Regions from separate parts of the Streptomyces sp. NPDC051211 genome, predicted to be linked through region 3. Evidence: riboswitches for the same ligand, from Rfam matches in the RefSeq annotation. Region 3 holds a riboswitch; each other region holds the start of a gene.

What was found. Region 3 has a riboswitch for cyclic di-AMP ahead of AB0447_RS07865 (LysM peptidoglycan-binding domain-containing M23 family metallopeptidase). Riboswitches for the same ligand answer to the same signal wherever they lie in the genome.
Region 1: it holds a riboswitch for cyclic di-AMP, as region 3 does, so the genes downstream of both, AB0447_RS26620 (M23 family metallopeptidase) here and AB0447_RS07865 (LysM peptidoglycan-binding domain-containing M23 family metallopeptidase) in region 3, are expected to answer to the same signal.
Region 2: it holds a riboswitch for cyclic di-AMP, as region 3 does, so the genes downstream of both, AB0447_RS21170 (transglycosylase family protein) here and AB0447_RS07865 (LysM peptidoglycan-binding domain-containing M23 family metallopeptidase) in region 3, are expected to answer to the same signal.

Annotation. Positions count from the first base shown of each region.
Region 1 covers NZ_JBFBAV010000033.1:36,238-41,687, reverse strand. Annotated here, with positions in the region: gene AB0447_RS26630 (pitrilysin family protein) at 1-1,342, shown strand, start outside; gene AB0447_RS26625 (pitrilysin family protein) at 1,363-2,745, shown strand; cyclic di-AMP (ydaO/yuaA leader) riboswitch at 2,952-3,113, shown strand; gene AB0447_RS26620 (M23 family metallopeptidase) at 3,126-3,911, shown strand; gene AB0447_RS26615 (GntR family transcriptional regulator) at 4,063-4,746, shown strand; gene AB0447_RS26610 (HPr family phosphocarrier protein) at 5,035-5,316, opposite strand.
Region 2 covers NZ_JBFBAV010000021.1:33,196-38,645, forward strand. Annotated here, with positions in the region: gene AB0447_RS21160 (cytochrome P450) at 31-1,287, shown strand; gene AB0447_RS21165 (transglycosylase family protein) at 1,433-2,608, shown strand; cyclic di-AMP (ydaO/yuaA leader) riboswitch at 2,885-3,056, shown strand; gene AB0447_RS21170 (transglycosylase family protein) at 3,060-3,788, shown strand; gene eno (phosphopyruvate hydratase) at 4,098-5,384, shown strand.
Region 3 covers NZ_JBFBAV010000005.1:89,628-95,077, reverse strand. Annotated here, with positions in the region: gene AB0447_RS07875 (aspartate aminotransferase family protein) at 1-1,310, shown strand, start outside; gene AB0447_RS07870 (tyrosine-protein phosphatase) at 1,429-2,235, opposite strand; cyclic di-AMP (ydaO/yuaA leader) riboswitch at 2,453-2,655, shown strand; gene AB0447_RS07865 (LysM peptidoglycan-binding domain-containing M23 family metallopeptidase) at 2,660-3,739, shown strand; gene AB0447_RS07860 (SGNH/GDSL hydrolase family protein) at 3,908-4,705, shown strand; gene AB0447_RS07855 (MBL fold metallo-hydrolase) at 4,810-5,450, shown strand, end outside.

The DNA.
Region 1 (5,450 bases), on a different contig from region 3:
CCCGGTCGCCGCTGTCTGCCTCTGGTACGACGTCGGCTCGCGCCACGAAGTCAAGGGGCGTACCGGCCTGGCTCACCTCTTCGAGCACCTGATGTTCCAGGGCTCCGCGAGCGTGCCGGGCAACGGGCACTTCGAGCTGGTCCAGGGCGCCGGCGGCTCCCTCAACGGCACCACAAGCTTCGAGCGCACCAACTACTTCGAGACGATGCCCGCCCACCAGGTGGAGCTCGCGCTGTGGCTGGAGGCGGACCGGATGGGCTCGCTGCTGGCCGCCCTGGACGACGAGTCCATGGAGAACCAGCGCGACGTCGTCAAGAACGAGCGCCGCCAGCGGTACGACAACGTCCCGTACGGCACTGCCTTCGAGCGGCTGACCGCCCTGGTCTACCCGGAGGGCCACCCGTACCACCACACGCCGATCGGCTCCATGGCCGACCTGGACGCCGCCTCCCTGGAGGACGCGCGTGCCTTCTTCCGTACGTACTACGCGCCCAACAACGCGGTGATCTCGGTGGTCGGCGACATCGACTCCCAGCAGACCCTCACCTGGATCGAGAAGTACTTCGGCAGCATCCCCGGCCACGACGGCAAGCAGCCGCCGCGCGACGGCACCCTGCCCGACACCATCGGCGAGGAGCTCCGCGAGGAGATCGTGGAGAAGGTCCCGGCGCGCGCCCTGATGGCGGCCTACCGGCTGCCGCACGACGGCACCCGCGAGTGCGACGCCGCCGACGTGGCCCTGACCATCCTGGGCGGCGGCGAGTCCTCCCGCCTGCACAACCGCCTGGTACGCCGCGACCAGACGGCCGTCGCGGCCGGCTTCGGCATGCTGCGGCTGGCCGGCGCGCCCTCCATGGGCTGGCTGGACGTGAAGACCTCCGGCGGCGTGGACGTGCCGGACATCGAGACCGCCGTGGACGAGGAGCTCGCCCGGTTCGCCGCCGAGGGCCCCACGGCCGAGGAGATGGAGCGCGCCCAGGCCCAGCTGGAGCGCGAATGGCTGGACCGGCTGGGCACGGTGGCCGGCCGCGCCGACGAACTGTGCCGCTTCGCGGTGCTGTTCGGCGACCCGCAGCTGGCGCTGACCGCCGTCGGGCGGGTGCTCGACATCACCGCCGAGGAGGTGCAGGCCGTGGCCGCCGCCCGACTGCGCCCCGACAACCGCGCGGTGCTGGTCTACGAGCCGCTGCCCGAGGACGCCGCGGAGCCCGGGACCGAGGAGGAGGTCGAGGCGGAGATCGACACCGACGCCCGGGCCGCCCGCGCCGAAGCCCGTGACGCCGGAACCGAATCCGCCGCCCAGAACGGCGAGAACGACGAGAGCAAGGGGGCGGAGCAGTGAGCGACACCGCAGCCGTCACGATGACCTTCCACCCGCAGCCGCAGGCCGGCGAGGCCCGCCCGTGGGCCTTCCCGGCCCCCGCGCGCAGCGCCCTGGACAACGGCCTGACCGTGCTCCGCTGCCACCGGCCCGGACAGCAGGTGGTGGCCGTCGAGATCATCCTCGAGGCCCCGCTGGACGCCGAGCCGGCCGGCCTCGACGGAGTGGCCACGATCATGGCCCGGGCGCTGTCCGAGGGCACCGACAAGCACTCGGCCGAGGAGTTCGCGGCTGCCCTGGAGCGCTGCGGCGCCACCCTCGACGCGCATGCCGACCACCCCGGCGTCCGGGTCTCCCTGGAGGTCCCCGCCTCCCGGCTACCCAAGGGCCTCGCCCTGCTCGCCGAGGCGCTGCGCGCCCCCGCGTTCGCCGATGCCGAGGTGGACCGGCTGGTCCGCAACCGGCTCGACGAGATCCCGCACGAGCTGGCCAACCCGCAGCGCCGGGCCGCCATGCAGCTGTCCAAGGAGCTCTTCCCGGCCGGCCTGCGAATGTCCCGGCCGCGCCAGGGCACCGCGGAGACCGTCGCCCGGATCGACTCCGCGGCCGTACGCGCCTTCTACGAGGCCCACGTACGCCCCTCCGCCGCCACCGCGGTGATCGTCGGCGACTACACCGGCACCGACCTGGACGCCGTCCTGGCGGACACCCTGGGCGCGTGGACCGGCGGCACCGCCCCCGCGCTCAAGGCGACCCCGGTGACCGCCGACGACACCGGCCGGGTCGTCATCGTGGACCGTCCCGACGCGGTCCAGACGCAGCTGCTGATCGGCCGGATCGGCCCGGACCGGCACGACCGCGTCTGGGCGGCCCAGGTGCTGGGCACGTACTGCCTGGGCGGCACCCTCACCTCCCGGCTGGACCGGGTGCTGCGCGAGGAGAAGGGCTACACCTACGGCGTGCGCGCCTTCGGCCAGGTGCTGCGCTCCACCGCCCCGACGGCCCCGGAGGGTGCCACCGGCGCGTGCATGCTCGCCATCAGCGGCTCGGTCGACACCCCCAACACCGGACCGGCGCTGGACGACCTGTGGAAGGTGCTCCGCACGCTGGCGGAGGGCGGCCTGACCGACGCCGAACGGGACGTGGCGGTACAGAACTTGGTGGGGGTCGCCCCGCTGAAGTTCGAGACGGCCGCGTCCGTCGCAGGCACCCTCGCCGACCAGGTCGAGCAGCAGCTTCCGGACGACTACCAGGCGCAGTTGTACGCGCGGCTGGCCGAAACCGGCACCGTGGAGGCGACTTCGGCGGTGGTCAGCGCCTTCCCGGCGGACCGTCTCGTCACGATCCTGGTGGGCGATGCGGCGCAGATCGAGGAGCCGGTGCGGGCGCTGGGCATCGGTGAAGTGACCGTGGTCGCCAACTGACCTCCGGGGACTGCAGGAACAGAGGACCTTGGTGGATTGCCCGCCAAGGTCCTCTTTGCGTGCCGTATGTCCGGTTAAGGGGAGTGCCTGCCTGTATGCCGTGTGGCGTACGCAACAAAAAGGCGTGTCTGTTTGGCGATTGACTGATGATCCGCCTAGCGTCGGTCCCGCTGTCCGTCAGCTGTAACTGCCGCACCCGCGGCACCGGACAGCGATCGCCGAGTCCCCGTCAGGCGCGAGCCTGGGGAGCCGGGGACCCACATCAGTCCCTGGGGTGAATCGGGCCGCCTCCGCCAGGAGGGGGACCGTAGGAGACCTTCCTGCTCCGAACCCGTCAGCTAACCCGGTAGGCGAGAGGGAAGGAAAGGACCAGCCTTTTCATGGGCACTCGTGCCGCCGGTAAGCACCGTGGTTCCAGCCGTCTGAGCAAGAAGACCGCCGGCATCGCCGGGATCGCCGCCCTTGCCACCACCGGTGTCATCGGCTCCTTCGCAGCTCCGGCCTTCGCCGCGGACAACGACAACGCGATCCAGGACACCGGCCTCAACGCCGTCGTGGTCGGCGACGACCTGGCCGGCGACATCGAGGCCCAGGCCGCGGCCCAGCAGCACGCCGCCGAGGCCGCCGCCGCCAAGGCGCAGGCCGAGGCCGAGGCGAAGCAGAAGGCCGCCGAGGCCAAGCGCATCGCCGAGGTCAAGGCGAAGGCCGAGCGCGAGGCCAAGGAGCGCGCCGCCCGCGAGGCCGAGCGCAAGCGCCTGAACACCTTCGTCTCCCCGCTCGCCGACTCGTACGTCTCCACCCAGTACAAGGCCGGCGGCGGCATGTGGTCCTCCGGCAGCCACACCGGCATCGACTTCCACGCGGCCTCCGGCACCGTGGTCCGCGCGGTGGGCCTCGGCACCGTCGTCGAGGCCGGCTGGGGCGGCGCGTACGGCAACAACGTCGTCATCAAGCACGCCGACGGCACCTACACCCAGTACGGCCACCTGGCTTCGCTGAGCGTCTCCAAGGGCCAGCAGGTCACCCCCGGCCAGCAGATCGGCCTGTCCGGCTCCACCGGCAACTCCAGCGGCCCGCACCTCCACTTCGAGGCCCGGACCGGCTCGGACTACGGCTCGGACATCAACCCGATCACCTACCTGCGCTCGCACGGCGTCAGCCTCTGAGTGCGGCTGCCCGCAGCATCGAAGAAGACCCCGGCTCACCGAGCCGGGGTCTTCTTCATTTGTTTCCCGTCCGCGCTCGGAAATCACCGCGTGCTGCAATAGAGTCGAGGCATTGACGCCAATGACGACAGCATTAAGCGGAGGTCCGGTCTTGCGTATTCCTGCGCACGCGGTGTGTACGGCAATCCGCGACGACATCGTCACCGGAGTTTTCCAGCCCGGAGCCAGGCTCACCGAGGAACTCCTCGCCCGCCGGTACGGGGTGTCCCGGGTCCCGGTCCGCGAGGCGCTGCGCACCCTGGAGTCCGAGGGCTTCGTCACCACGCGGCGGCACGCGGGCGCGTGCGTGGCCGAGCCGACCCAGCAGGAGGCGGCCGACCTGCTGGAGCTGCGGATGCTGGTGGAACCCCTCGCGGCCGCCCGGGCGGCCCGCCGCCGCACCGACGCACACCTCAAGGTGCTGCGCGGCCTGGTCCGGCTGGGCCAGGAGCGGGCCCGCCAGGGCCAGGGCGAGGACCTGCGGGCCCTGGGCGGCTGGTTCCACGAGACCCTGTCCCAGGCCTCCGGCAGCCCCGGCCTGATCTCCCTGCTCACCCAGCTGCGCCACAAGGTCGCCTGGATGTACGCGGTCCAGGCACCGGCCCGGCCGGCGGAGTCCTGGGCGGAACACGGGGCGATCGTGGACGCGGTGGCCCGGGGCGACGCGGAACGGGCGCGGGCGCTGACGGCCGCGCATGCGGAGCGGGCCGGCGAGGCGCACCGGATGCGGCTGCGGAGCGGGGGGCCGGTGAGGACTTCGCAACCTGCCGTAAACATGTCGAGCGGCCTGCATTAACAGGAGCCGTATACAAAGGGTGGGTATATCGCCGAGCGGCCTGAATTCACTGCCGTGCGGAATTCATTGCTGCGTGGGAAAAGAATCGCCGGTCCCTTGAAAAGGCCGTGGCGTAAATCGGCCGGGTTCGGAACGGCCGGTGGCGCGAAACGGCCGGGGCGCGGGAACAGCCGGACCGCGGGAACAGCAGGGGTCGCGGAACGGCCGGGGTGCAAAACGGCGGAGCCGCGGCTCCCGGTGGCCGGGGGCCGCGGCTCCGCCGCGGATGCAAGGGGTGAACCCGAAGGATCAGACGGTCTCGGGGAGCTCCTCGAGGCCCTCCGCGACCAGCTTCGCCAGGCGGTCGAGGGCGGCGTCCGCACCCTCCGCGTCCGACGCGAGCACGATCTCCTCGCCGCCCTGGGCGCCCAGGCCCAGCACCGCGAGCATGGACCCGGCGTTGACCGGGTTGCCGCCGGCCTTCGCGATGGTCACCGGGACGCCGGAAGCGGTCGCCGCACGGACGAAGATCGAGGCGGGACGAGCGTGCAGGCCCTCGGCCCAGCCGACGTTGACGCGGCGCTCTGCCATGGTGATGCCCTTCAGGTTCTTACGGTTGTCTAGACCAGTCTCTCATGACGTCCGGAATGCTCCTACCGGCCTCGGCCCGTCTCCCGAGCCGTTGGACCTTCCCCAGCTTGCACTGGTTTGCCCCGAGTTGCCTA
Region 2 (5,450 bases), on a different contig from region 3:
GCGGGGTGGGCGCCGGGATACGGTCGGGTGGTGCACGATGACCCCGCCGCCTCCGAGATCCCCGCCGCGCCCACGCTCTTCGACTGGGAATTCGCGACCGACCCGTACCCGGCCTACGCCTGGCTGCGCGAGCACTCCCCGGTGCACCGCACCAAGCTGCCCAGCGGGGTCGAGGCCTGGCTGGTGACCCGGTACGCCGATGCCCGCCAGGCCCTCGCCGACCAGCGGCTCAGCAAGAACCCGGCGCACCACGCGGAGCCCGCGCACGCCAAGGGCAAGACCGGCATCCCGGGGGAGCGCAAGGCGGAGCTGATGACCCATCTGCTCAACATCGACCCGCCGGACCACACGCGGCTGCGGCGGCTGGTGTCGAAGGCGTTCACGCCGCGCCGGGTCGCCGAGTTCACCCCGCGGGTGCAGGAGCTCACCGACCACCTGATCGACAAGTTCGCGGGGAAGGGGGAGGCGGACCTCATCCACGAGTTCGCGTTCCCGCTCCCCATCTACGCCATCTGCGAGCTGCTCGGCGTACCGCGGGAGGACCAGGACGACTTCCGCGACTGGGCCGGGATGATGATCCGGCACGGCGGCGGGCCGCGGGGCGGGGTGGCCCGCTCGGTGAAGCAGATGCGGAACTACCTCGTCGAGCTGATTCACCGTAAAAGGGATGATCTGGGCGAAGACTTGATTTCCGGTCTGATCCGGGCGAGCGACCACGGTGAGCACCTGACGGAGAACGAGGCCGCCGCGATGGCCTTCATCCTGCTGTTCGCCGGATTCGAGACCACGGTGAACCTGATCGGCAACGGCGTCCACTCCCTCTTCATGAACCCGGACCAGCGCGCCCGCCTCCAGACCTCCCTCGCGGCCGGCGAGAGGGGACTGCTCGCCACCGGAGTGGAGGAACTGCTCCGCTACGACGGCCCGGTCGAGCTGGCCACCTGGCGGTTCGCCACCCGCCCGCTGACGCTCGGCGGACAGGACATCGCCGCCGGCGACCCGGTCCTCGTCGTCCTCGCCGCCGCCGACCGCGACCCCGAACGCTTCGCCTCCCCGGACACCCTGGACCTCTCCCGCACCGACAACCAGCACCTCGGATACGGCCACGGAATCCACTACTGCCTGGGCGCTCCGCTCGCCCGCCTGGAAGGCCAGACGGCGCTGGCGACTTTGCTGACGCGGATTCCGGATCTACAGCTCGCGGTGGAGCCGGAGGCCTTGCGCTGGCGCGGCGGGCTCATCATGCGTGGGCTGCGCACCCTTCCGGTTGTCTTCACACCCCGCTAATTAACTGACCGCAGGTCAGCGCTGCGGATCCGCCGGGACGCCCAATGTGACCTTTACGTGATCTGCGCTGCATCGACTTGTGACAAGCGTTCGAGGAGCGCTAGGTTCCGTGACCTCCCCGCTGTCACGCGAAAGGTCCACCCTCATGCGTTCCGGGAACGGCCGCCATCGTCGGCCCCGTCAGGTCCCCGCGATCGTCGTCACGGCCGGAGTGACCGGCTCCGCCCTGGCGTTGCCGCTGCTCGCCGCCACCAGCGCGACCGCCGCGGACACCGCAACCTGGGACAAGGTCGCCGAGTGCGAGAGCGGCGGCACCTGGAGCGCCGACTACGGCAGCGGAGCGTACGGCGGGCTCCAGTTCACCCAGGAGCAGTGGAAGAACGCGGGCGGACTCGACTACGCCCCGCGCGCCGACCTGGCCAGCCGCTCGCAGCAGATCGCCGTCGCCGAGCGGGTGCTGGCCGCGCAGGGACCCCAGGCGTGGGCGATGTGCGCCGAGTCGGCCGGGCTGACCCAGGACGGCCCGGCCGCCGCCGTGGACCCCGGCCAGCCGGGGGCTCCCGAGCCGGAGGCCCTCGCCCCGGTCCGCCCGGAGGAAACCCCGGACGCCGCCGCGGACTACGACCAGGCCGCCCCGGGCGGGGTGTTCACCCCCGGTGTGCCGGTGATGCCCGCGCCGCTGCCGCCCACCGAGCCGACCGCGCCCGCGCAGCCGACCGCGCCCACCGCGCCGGGCCTGCCGACCGCTCCGGTCAGCCCGCTGCCGGTGCCGGGCGACCCGACCGCTCCCGCCACTCCGGGCACCCCGGGCACTCCCGGCACCCCCACCACGCCCGGGACTCCGGGCACCCCGGCGGACCCGACCACCCCGCCGGCCGACCCCACAACTCCGGGCACTCCGGGCACTCCCAGCACTCCGGACACTCCGGGCGGTCCGACGGCCGACCCGACGACCCCGGTTGTTCCGAGCTTCCCCACGGCGCCCTCCACCCCGGCCGGCCCCGGCGTGACCGCCGACCCGACCGCCCCCGCCGCCGACCCGACCGCCCCCACCGCCGAGTCGGGCGCCACTCCCACGGCGGGCACGGAGTCCGGGACCGGACGGCACCGCGGAGCGCCCGCCGTCGAGGCGCCCGTCACATCCGACGCCGCGTCCGGGCCGACGTACACCGTCCAACCCGGCGACAGCCTGACGGCCATCGCGGATGCCAAGGGGGTCGAGGGCGGCTGGAACGCCCTCTACGCCGCCAACGAGCAGGTCATCGGGGATGACGCCGACCTCATCAAGCCGGGACAGAATCTGGATGTAAGCCCGAAATAGGGCTAGTTCGGGCGGCCGGAAAGCGCTCAATGTCCCTTTCGTGCAAGTGAGACATGTGTCTCTTCCGGTCAACTGGCGTGTCCCACCCGTGACCTTCCGCAAATCCGCCCCTCACCTGCGCAAACACCCGTTCGGGGAGCGCAAGTAGGGGCGGTTTCGCGTCCGAAACGCTCGTTGAAGATCCGGGGCAGACCTGTCTACCTTCTGAATCGCTCGCCACCGCGGGCTCCTTCGACCGCATCGCCGAATCCTGCCGGCGGACGGAGGGAACAGTCGTCGCGTCAAGCGCCGAAGGCAGGAGCGGGGGAACCAAGGTAAGTGCCGGGCCCGGCCATTGAGAGATGGTCACGGAACGGCTGGGGGTTAAGCCACGCGCTAGGTCGCGAGGCCGGGCAACTCACTCGCCCGAACCCGACAGCTCACCTCGTAGGCGTCGGTGAGGAGAAGTTCCATGCTGCTTTCCGGCAAGGGCAAGCACCGCCGCGCCTCCAAGGCCACCCGTGTCGTCGCGCTCGCCGGTGTCGTCGGCGCCGCTGCGGCCGCTCCGCTGATGGCCGCGGGCACCGCGAACGCCGCCACCGCCTCGCAGTGGGACGCCGTCGCTCAGTGCGAGTCCGGCGGCAACTGGTCGATCAACACCGGCAACGGCTACTACGGCGGCCTGCAGTTCTCCGCCTCCACCTGGGCCGCGTACGGCGGCAAGGCGTACGCCTCCACCGCCAACAAGGCCTCCAAGGCCCAGCAGATAGCCATCGCCGAGAAGGTCCTCAAGGGCCAGGGCAAGGGTGCCTGGCCGCACTGCGGCAAGGGCCTGACCAACGCCGCGTACGGCGGCGGCTCCACCGGCACCTCGAACGGCTCCGGCTCCAAGGCCAAGAGCGAGACGAAGAAGACCGAGCCGAAGAAGGAGACGAAGCGCACCGAGACCACCACCCGGTCCGAGCGCTCGCAGGCCCCGGCCCCGTCGAAGCCCGCCTCCAAGCCGGCCGCGAAGCCCGCCGCCCCGGCCGCCCCGCTGACCGGCAACGGCTCGTACGAGGTCAAGTCCGGTGACACCCTCGGTGCGATCGCCGACGCCCACGACGTCAACGGCGGCTGGCAGCAGCTGCACGAGCTGAACAAGGACATCGTCCAGGACGCCGATCTGATCTTCCCGGGCCAGAAGCTGAAGCTTTCCTGACCCCCGGTCGAACTCCTGGCACGGCACATCCGCCCGGCGCGTCACCGACGCGCCGGGCGGCGCTGCTTCCGGTGTCGATGCGGCGCCGCCGCCGGCGTCGGTACGGCCCCGGTGCGGCGTCGGTACGGCCTCGATGCGGCGCCAAATCCGGGGCTCTATGTCCCGGAAGGCGGGTATTCGGGCCCTTTTTCGTCCCAGGAGCCGGGCGGTCGGCCGGCCGACCGCCCGGAGCCGGTTAGGCTCTAGACCGGCAGGGCCGTCCCACGGCCCACGCGCCACCGCACACCCAGCGTCACATCCCAGAAGGAGATGCTCGTGCCGTCCATCGACGTCGTCGTAGCCCGGGAAATCCTGGACTCCCGAGGCAACCCCACGGTCGAGGTCGAGGTTGGCCTCGACGACGGCAGCACCGGCCGTGCTGCAGTTCCCTCCGGCGCCTCCACCGGCGCCTTCGAGGCCATTGAGCTCCGTGACGGTGACCCCAACCGTTACATGGGCAAGGGCGTCGAGAAGGCCGTCCTCGCCGTCATCGAGCAGATCGGCCCCGAGCTGGTCGGCTACGACGCCACCGAGCAGCGCCTGATCGACCAGGCCATGTTCGACCTGGACGCCACCGACAACAAGGGCTCGCTCGGCGCCAACGCGATCCTCGGCGTCTCCCTGGCCGTCGCCCACGCCGCGTCCGAGGCCTCGGACCTGCCGCTGTTCCGCTACCTCGGCGGCCCGAACGCGCACCTGCTGCCCGTTCCGATGATGAACATCCTCAACGGTGGGTCGCACGCCGACTCCAACGTGGACATCCAGGAGTTCATGATCGCCCCGATCGGCGCGGAGTCCTTCTCCGAGGCGCTGCGCTGGGGCACCGAGGTCTACCACACCCTCAAGTCCGTGCTGAAGGGCAAGGGCCTGTCCACCGGTCTGGGCGACGAGGGCGGCTTCGCGCCGAATCTCGGCTCCAACCGCGAGGCCCTCGACCTCATCGTCGAGGCCATCAAGCAGGCCGGCTACACCCCCGGCAAGGACATCGCGCTCGCGCTCGACGTCGCCGCGTCCGAGTTCTACAAGGACGGCAAGTACGAGTTCGAGGGCCAGTCCCGCTCGGCCGCCGAGATGACCGAGTACTACGAGGGCCTCGTCGACGCGTACCCGCTCGTCTCCATCGAGGACCCGCTGTTCGAGGACGACTGGGCCGGCTGGAAGGTCATCACCGAGAAGCTCGGCGCCCGCGTCCAGCTCGTCGGCGACGACCTGTTCGTCACCAACCCGGAGCGCCTGGCCCGCGGTATCGAGGAGGGCACCGCGAACGCCCTGCTCGTGAAGGTGAACCAGATCGGTTCGCTGACCGAGACCCTCGACGCCGTCGAGATGGCCCAGCGCAACGGCTTCAAGTGCATGATGTCGCACCGCTCCGGCGAGACCGAGGACGTCACCATCGCCGACCTCGCCGTCGCCACCAACTGCGGCCAGATCAAGACCGGCGCCCCGGCCCGCTCCGAGCGCGTCGCCAAGTACAACCAGCTGCTGCGCATCGAGGAGATCCTCGACGACGCCGCGGTGTACGCCGGCCGCAGCGCGTTCCCGCGCTTCAAGGGCTGAGATAGCTCTAGAGCCTCCCTACGTCCCCGCCCACGGTCCCGTACCGTGGGCGGGGACGTTCTGCGT
Region 3 (5,450 bases):
TCAACCACCAGCTGCCGCGGATGCTGCACACCATCGGCTTCGACAAGGTCTACGAGCGGGCCGAGGGCGCGCACTTCTGGGACGACGAGGGCAACGACTACCTGGACATGCTCGCCGGGTTCGGCGTGATGGGCCTGGGCCGGCACCATCCCGTGGTGCGCCGGGCCCTGCACGACGTCCTGGACGCGCAGCTCGCCGACCTCACCCGGTTCGACTGCCAGCCGCTGCCGGGGCTGCTCGCCGAGAAGCTCCTCTCGTACAGCCCGCACCTGGACCGGGTGTTCTTCGGCAACAGCGGCACCGAAGCCGTCGAAACCGCGCTGAAGTTCGCCCGGTACGCCACCGGCCGGCCCCGGATCCTCTACTGCGACCACGCCTTCCACGGACTGACCACCGGCTCCCTGTCGGTCAACGGGGAGAACGGATTCCGGGACGGCTTCGCCCCGCTGCTGCCCGATACGGAGATCGCCCTCGGCGATCTGGACGCGCTGTCCCGCGAGCTGGCGAAGGGCGATGTGGCGGCCTTCGTGGTCGAGCCGATCCAGGGCAAAGGGGTGCACGAGGCCCCGCCCGGATTCCTGCGGGCGGCACAGGAACTGCTCCACCGGCACAAGGCACTGCTCATCGCCGACGAGGTGCAGACCGGCCTCGGACGCACCGGGGACTTCTACGCGTACCAGCACGAAGAGGGCGTCGAGCCGGACCTGGTGTGCGTGGCCAAGGCGCTGTCGGGCGGCTATGTGCCGGTCGGAGCCACCCTCGGCAAGGACTGGATCTTCAAGAAGGTCTATTCGTCCATGGACCGGGTGCTCGTCCACTCGGCCAGCTTCGGATCCAATGCGCAGGCCATGGCCGCCGGGCTCGCGGTGCTGTCGGTGATGGAGCAGGAGGAGGTGGTGGCCAACGCCCGGGCGATGGGCGACCTGCTGCGGGGGCGGCTGGCCGCCCTGGTGGACGAGTACGAGCTGCTGCACGAGGTGCGCGGCCGCGGCCTGATGGTCGGCATCGAGTTCGGCCGGCCCTCCTCACTGGGCCTGCGCAGCCGGTGGGCGATGCTGCAGGCGGCCCGCAAGGGGCTGTTCGCGCAGATGGTGGTGGTGCCGCTGCTGCAGCGGCACCGGATCCTCACCCAGGTCTCGGGGGACCACCTGGAGGTCATCAAGCTGATTCCGCCGCTGGTCGTGGACGAGCGGGACGTGGACCGGTTCGTGACGGCCTTCCGGGCCGTCATGGACGAGGCGCACGGGGGCGGCGGCCTGATGTGGGACTTCGGCCGGACCTTGGTGAAGCAGGCCGTCGCCAACCGCTGACGGCCTGCTCCTTGGGTTGCGCGGGTTCCGGTGATTCCGGGGGTTCCGGTGGTTTCAGGGCATTCGGCGCCTTCGAGGCCTTTGGTACCTTCGAGGCTTTCGAGACCTTCGGGGGTGGTCAGTCCAGCAGTCTTTCGCGGAGCCGGCCGAGGGTCACGGGCAGCAGCCCGAGGCCCTCGGTGAGGTAGGCGTCCACGCCGCCCCAGGTCTCCTCGATGGTGTCGAAGGCGGCCGTCAGGTATTCGGCGCGGGCGTCGAAGAGCGGGCCCAGCAGGGCCATCACCTCGGGGGAGCGGGCCTCGGCCGAATCGCTGCTGCGGCGGACCCGGTAGCGGCGGTGCGGGGCGTTGGACTCCAGGTAGTCCGCCAGGATCGCCTCGCGCTCGACGCCGAGGGCGAGCAGGGTGACGGCGACGGAGAGCCCGGCCCGGTCCTTTCCGGCGGCGCAGTGCATCAGGGCCGGCACGCTGTCCTCCGCGAGGGCGTGCACCACCCGGCTGTGTTCGGCGGTGCGGGTGCGGATGATCTGCCGGTACGAGGCCGCCATCCGGGCCGCCGCCCTGCCTTCGCCGAGCAGCTCGCGCAGCTGGTCGAGGTCGCCGTCGCGGACCATCTTCCAGAACTCCTTGCCGTCCGCCGGATCGGAGAGCGGAATGCTGACATTCCGGACTCCCGGCAGTTCGACGTCGGGCCCCTCCAGTGCGTGGTCGGCGGAGTTCCGGAAGTCGAAGATGGTGTGCAGGCCGAGCGAGGCGAGAAACTCTGCGTCGGTTTCGGTGGCATGTGCGAGATGTCCGCTTCGGAACAGTACTCCCGGTCTGACCCTCCGTCCGTCCGCAGTCGACAAACCGCCCACATCGCGGAAGTTGCGCACTCCGGACAGTTCGGGCTCAGTGGACGAAGGGTGGGGTATCTGCTGCGTCACAAGGACTCCTTCGCGTCGGTGCCGCCTCGTGAGCCAGATCATACGGTGACGTTGAGTGGCGGCCGACCGTCGTCGAATTGCCTTGTAGGGACGGGTGTTGTCGGTACGGAATGGACGGAGCGTGACCGGAATTCCATTGATCCATCACTTCGGTGATTTCTTCTGCGAATTCATGGCTTGTTCCATGCGCTCCAACTGGAATACGGTCACCCCGAATCCAGGTGGAACGCCGAATCCTGCCGCCACCTGGAAACCGCACCCGACCATTCATGTGCCCGGCAGGAGCGGGGGAACCAGGTAGGCCGCTTGTCCCGGATCTCCGATCCGGGACGGCTCGGGGTGAAGCCGTGCATCCGCTGTACGGCCGGACATCTCCAGTCCGAACCCGACAGCTCACCTCGCAGGCGACGGAGAGGAATGCGCCATGCCCGGAAAGGGTAAGCACCGCCGCCCCAAGTCCAGCCCGATCACCCGCGGTTTCGTCGCGGCCGGCACCGGCGGCGCGGCTCTCGCGCTTCCGCTGCTGGGTGCCGCCGGCGCGAATGCCGCCGAGCTGCCGGCCGCCCACACCGCGGCCAAGCTGCCGTCCCAGGTGCCCGCCGCGTTCCAGGCCCAGGCTCAGGCTCAGGCCCAGGTTCGGTCCCAGGCCGTGCCCGCCGCCGCTCCGCAGCTGGCTCCCTCCGTCTACACCGTCGTGAAGGGCGACTGCCTCTCCGACATAGCCCAGGACCGGAACCTCGGCGGCGGCTGGCAGCAGCTCTACGCGGACAACCGCGAGGCCGTCGGCTCCAACCCGTCGCTGATCCACCCGGGCCTGCGGCTGACCCTGGGCGGGCAGGGTGCGGCCCCGTCCGAGGCGGCGCCGCAGGCCCAGTCCGAGGCCCGGTCCGAGGTCCCGTCCGAGGACTCCGCCGAGTCCGAGCAGCAGCAGTCCGCGCCGGCCCCGCAGCAGTCGGCGCCCGCGCCGAAGAAGCGGTCCGCGCAGGCCCCGAGCACCTCCGGCAACGAGCCCTCGGCCGCGTCCGCCTCGGAGGACCGGGGCCAGGGCTCCGCCGCACAGGAGCAGAGCGGCGGCTCCGAGGCCGGCGCCTCCACCGGTGCCGGATTCGTCGCCCCCGTCAACGCCCGCATCAACACCCAGTACGGGGCCAGCGGCGCCATGTGGTCCAGCGGCACCCACACCGGCGTCGACTTCGGTGCGACCGCCGGCACCAGCGTCAAGGCGGTCGGCGCGGGCACCGTGGTCTCCGCCGGCTGGGGCGGCTCGTACGGCAACGAGGTCGTCATCCGGCACGCCGACGGCCACTACTCGCAGTACGGCCACATGTCCCAGCTGTCGGTCTCGACCGGCCAGAGCGTCACCGCCGGCCAGCAGGTGGGCCTCGTCGGCTCCACCGGCAACTCCACCGGCCCGCACCTGCACTTCGAGATCCGCACCGGTCCGAACTACGGCTCGGACATCAACCCGCTCAGCTACCTCCGCTCCAAGGGCGTGAGCGTCTGACGGACGCAGGTCCGCCCAGCAGGCCTCCGGGGCCGGGAATCCGAGGGGGACTCCCGGCCCCGGCCCCCTTTCGTCCGTATTCCGTCCGACCGGGTGGCAAAGATCACGGTCCGTCAACCCCTGGCTACGGTCGCGTAGGTCACAGGTGTCGGGGAAAGATAAGTCGTCGTGGCAGGCGACGACGACTCGACGAATTCGACATTCCAGACCATTGGCTCATACGCGGCGATCGGCGACAGCTTCACCGAGGGTGTGGGGGACCCGGGACCGGGGGACACCTTCGTCGGCTGGGCCGACCGGCTGGCCGTACTCCTGGCCGACCGACGCGATGAGCACGACTTCCGGTACGCCAACCTCGCCGTGCGGGGCCGGCTGCTCGACCAGATCGTGGCCGAACAGGTGCCGCGGGCCAAGGAGCTCGCCCCCGACCTGGTCAGCTTCTGCGCCGGCGGCAACGACATCATCCGGCCCGGCAGCGACCCCGACGACGTGGCCGAGCGCTTCGAGGCGGCCGTCGCCGACCTCACCGGCGCCGTCGGCCAGGTCATGATCACCACCGGTTTCGACACCCGCGGCGTGCCGGTGCTGCGCCATCTCCGGGGCAAGGTGGCGACGTACAGCGCCCACGTGCGGGCCATCGCCGACCGGTACGACTGCCCGGTGCTCGACCTCTGGTCGCTGAAGTCCGTACAGGACCGGCGGGCCTGGGACGACGACCGGCTGCACCTCTCGCCCGAGGGGCACACCCGGGTCGCCCTGCGGGCCGCCCAGGTGCTCGGCCTGGAGGTGCCGGCCGACCCCGACCAGCCGTGGCCGCCGCTGCGACCGCGCGGCTCGGCCGAGGTGACCCGGGACAATATCCAGTGGGCGCGCGAACACCTCGTACCGTGGATCGGGCGGCGGCTGCGCGGGGAGTCCTCCGGAGATCATGTGGAGCCCAAGCGGCCGGATCTGCTGCCCCTGTGAGCAGGGGGACGGGCGCCGGTACCGGAATCCTTCGGGGTCGGTGTGCGTTGGGAAGGGCAGACACACCGTAGTACCGTCCTGCACCCACCCTCCCAGGAGGCGCCTTGACCGGCTCCCGTCCCTTGCGTTCGCGGCTGCGCGAGCTGCGGTCCGAAGCGTTCGGCGCGGACCCGTCCGGCGCGCGGATGGAGCGGATCCGCCGCTCGCCGAACTTCGCCGACGGCGTCTTCCGGAACCCGGTGGGGGCACGGACCAGACCGTCCGGCTCCAAACGGGAGTTCGCCAAGATCTACTTCCACAAGGAGCAGCGGCTGCGCCGCAGTCCCGGCGCGCCCGTCCCGGTCCATCCGACCACCCTGGCCGACCTGGCGAAACCGCCGGTCAGCGGCCTGCGGCTGACCTGGATGGGCCATTCCAGCGTGCTCGCCGAGATCGACGGGCGCCGGGTGCTGTTCGACCCGGTTTGGGGAGAGCGGTGCTCTCCCTTTCCCTTTGCCGGCCCCAAGCGGCTGCACCCCGTGCCGGTGCCGCTGGCCGCCCTCGGCCCGGTCGACGCCGTGGTGATCTCGCACGACCACTACGACCACCTGGACCTGCCCACGATCAAGGCCCTGGCCGGTACGGACACCGTCTTCGCGGTGCCGCTCGGCGTGGGCGCCCACCTGGAGCGCTGGGGTGTCTCCGAGGACCGGCTGCGCGAGCTCGACTGGAACGAGTCCACCAAGATCGCCGGTCTCTCGCTCAC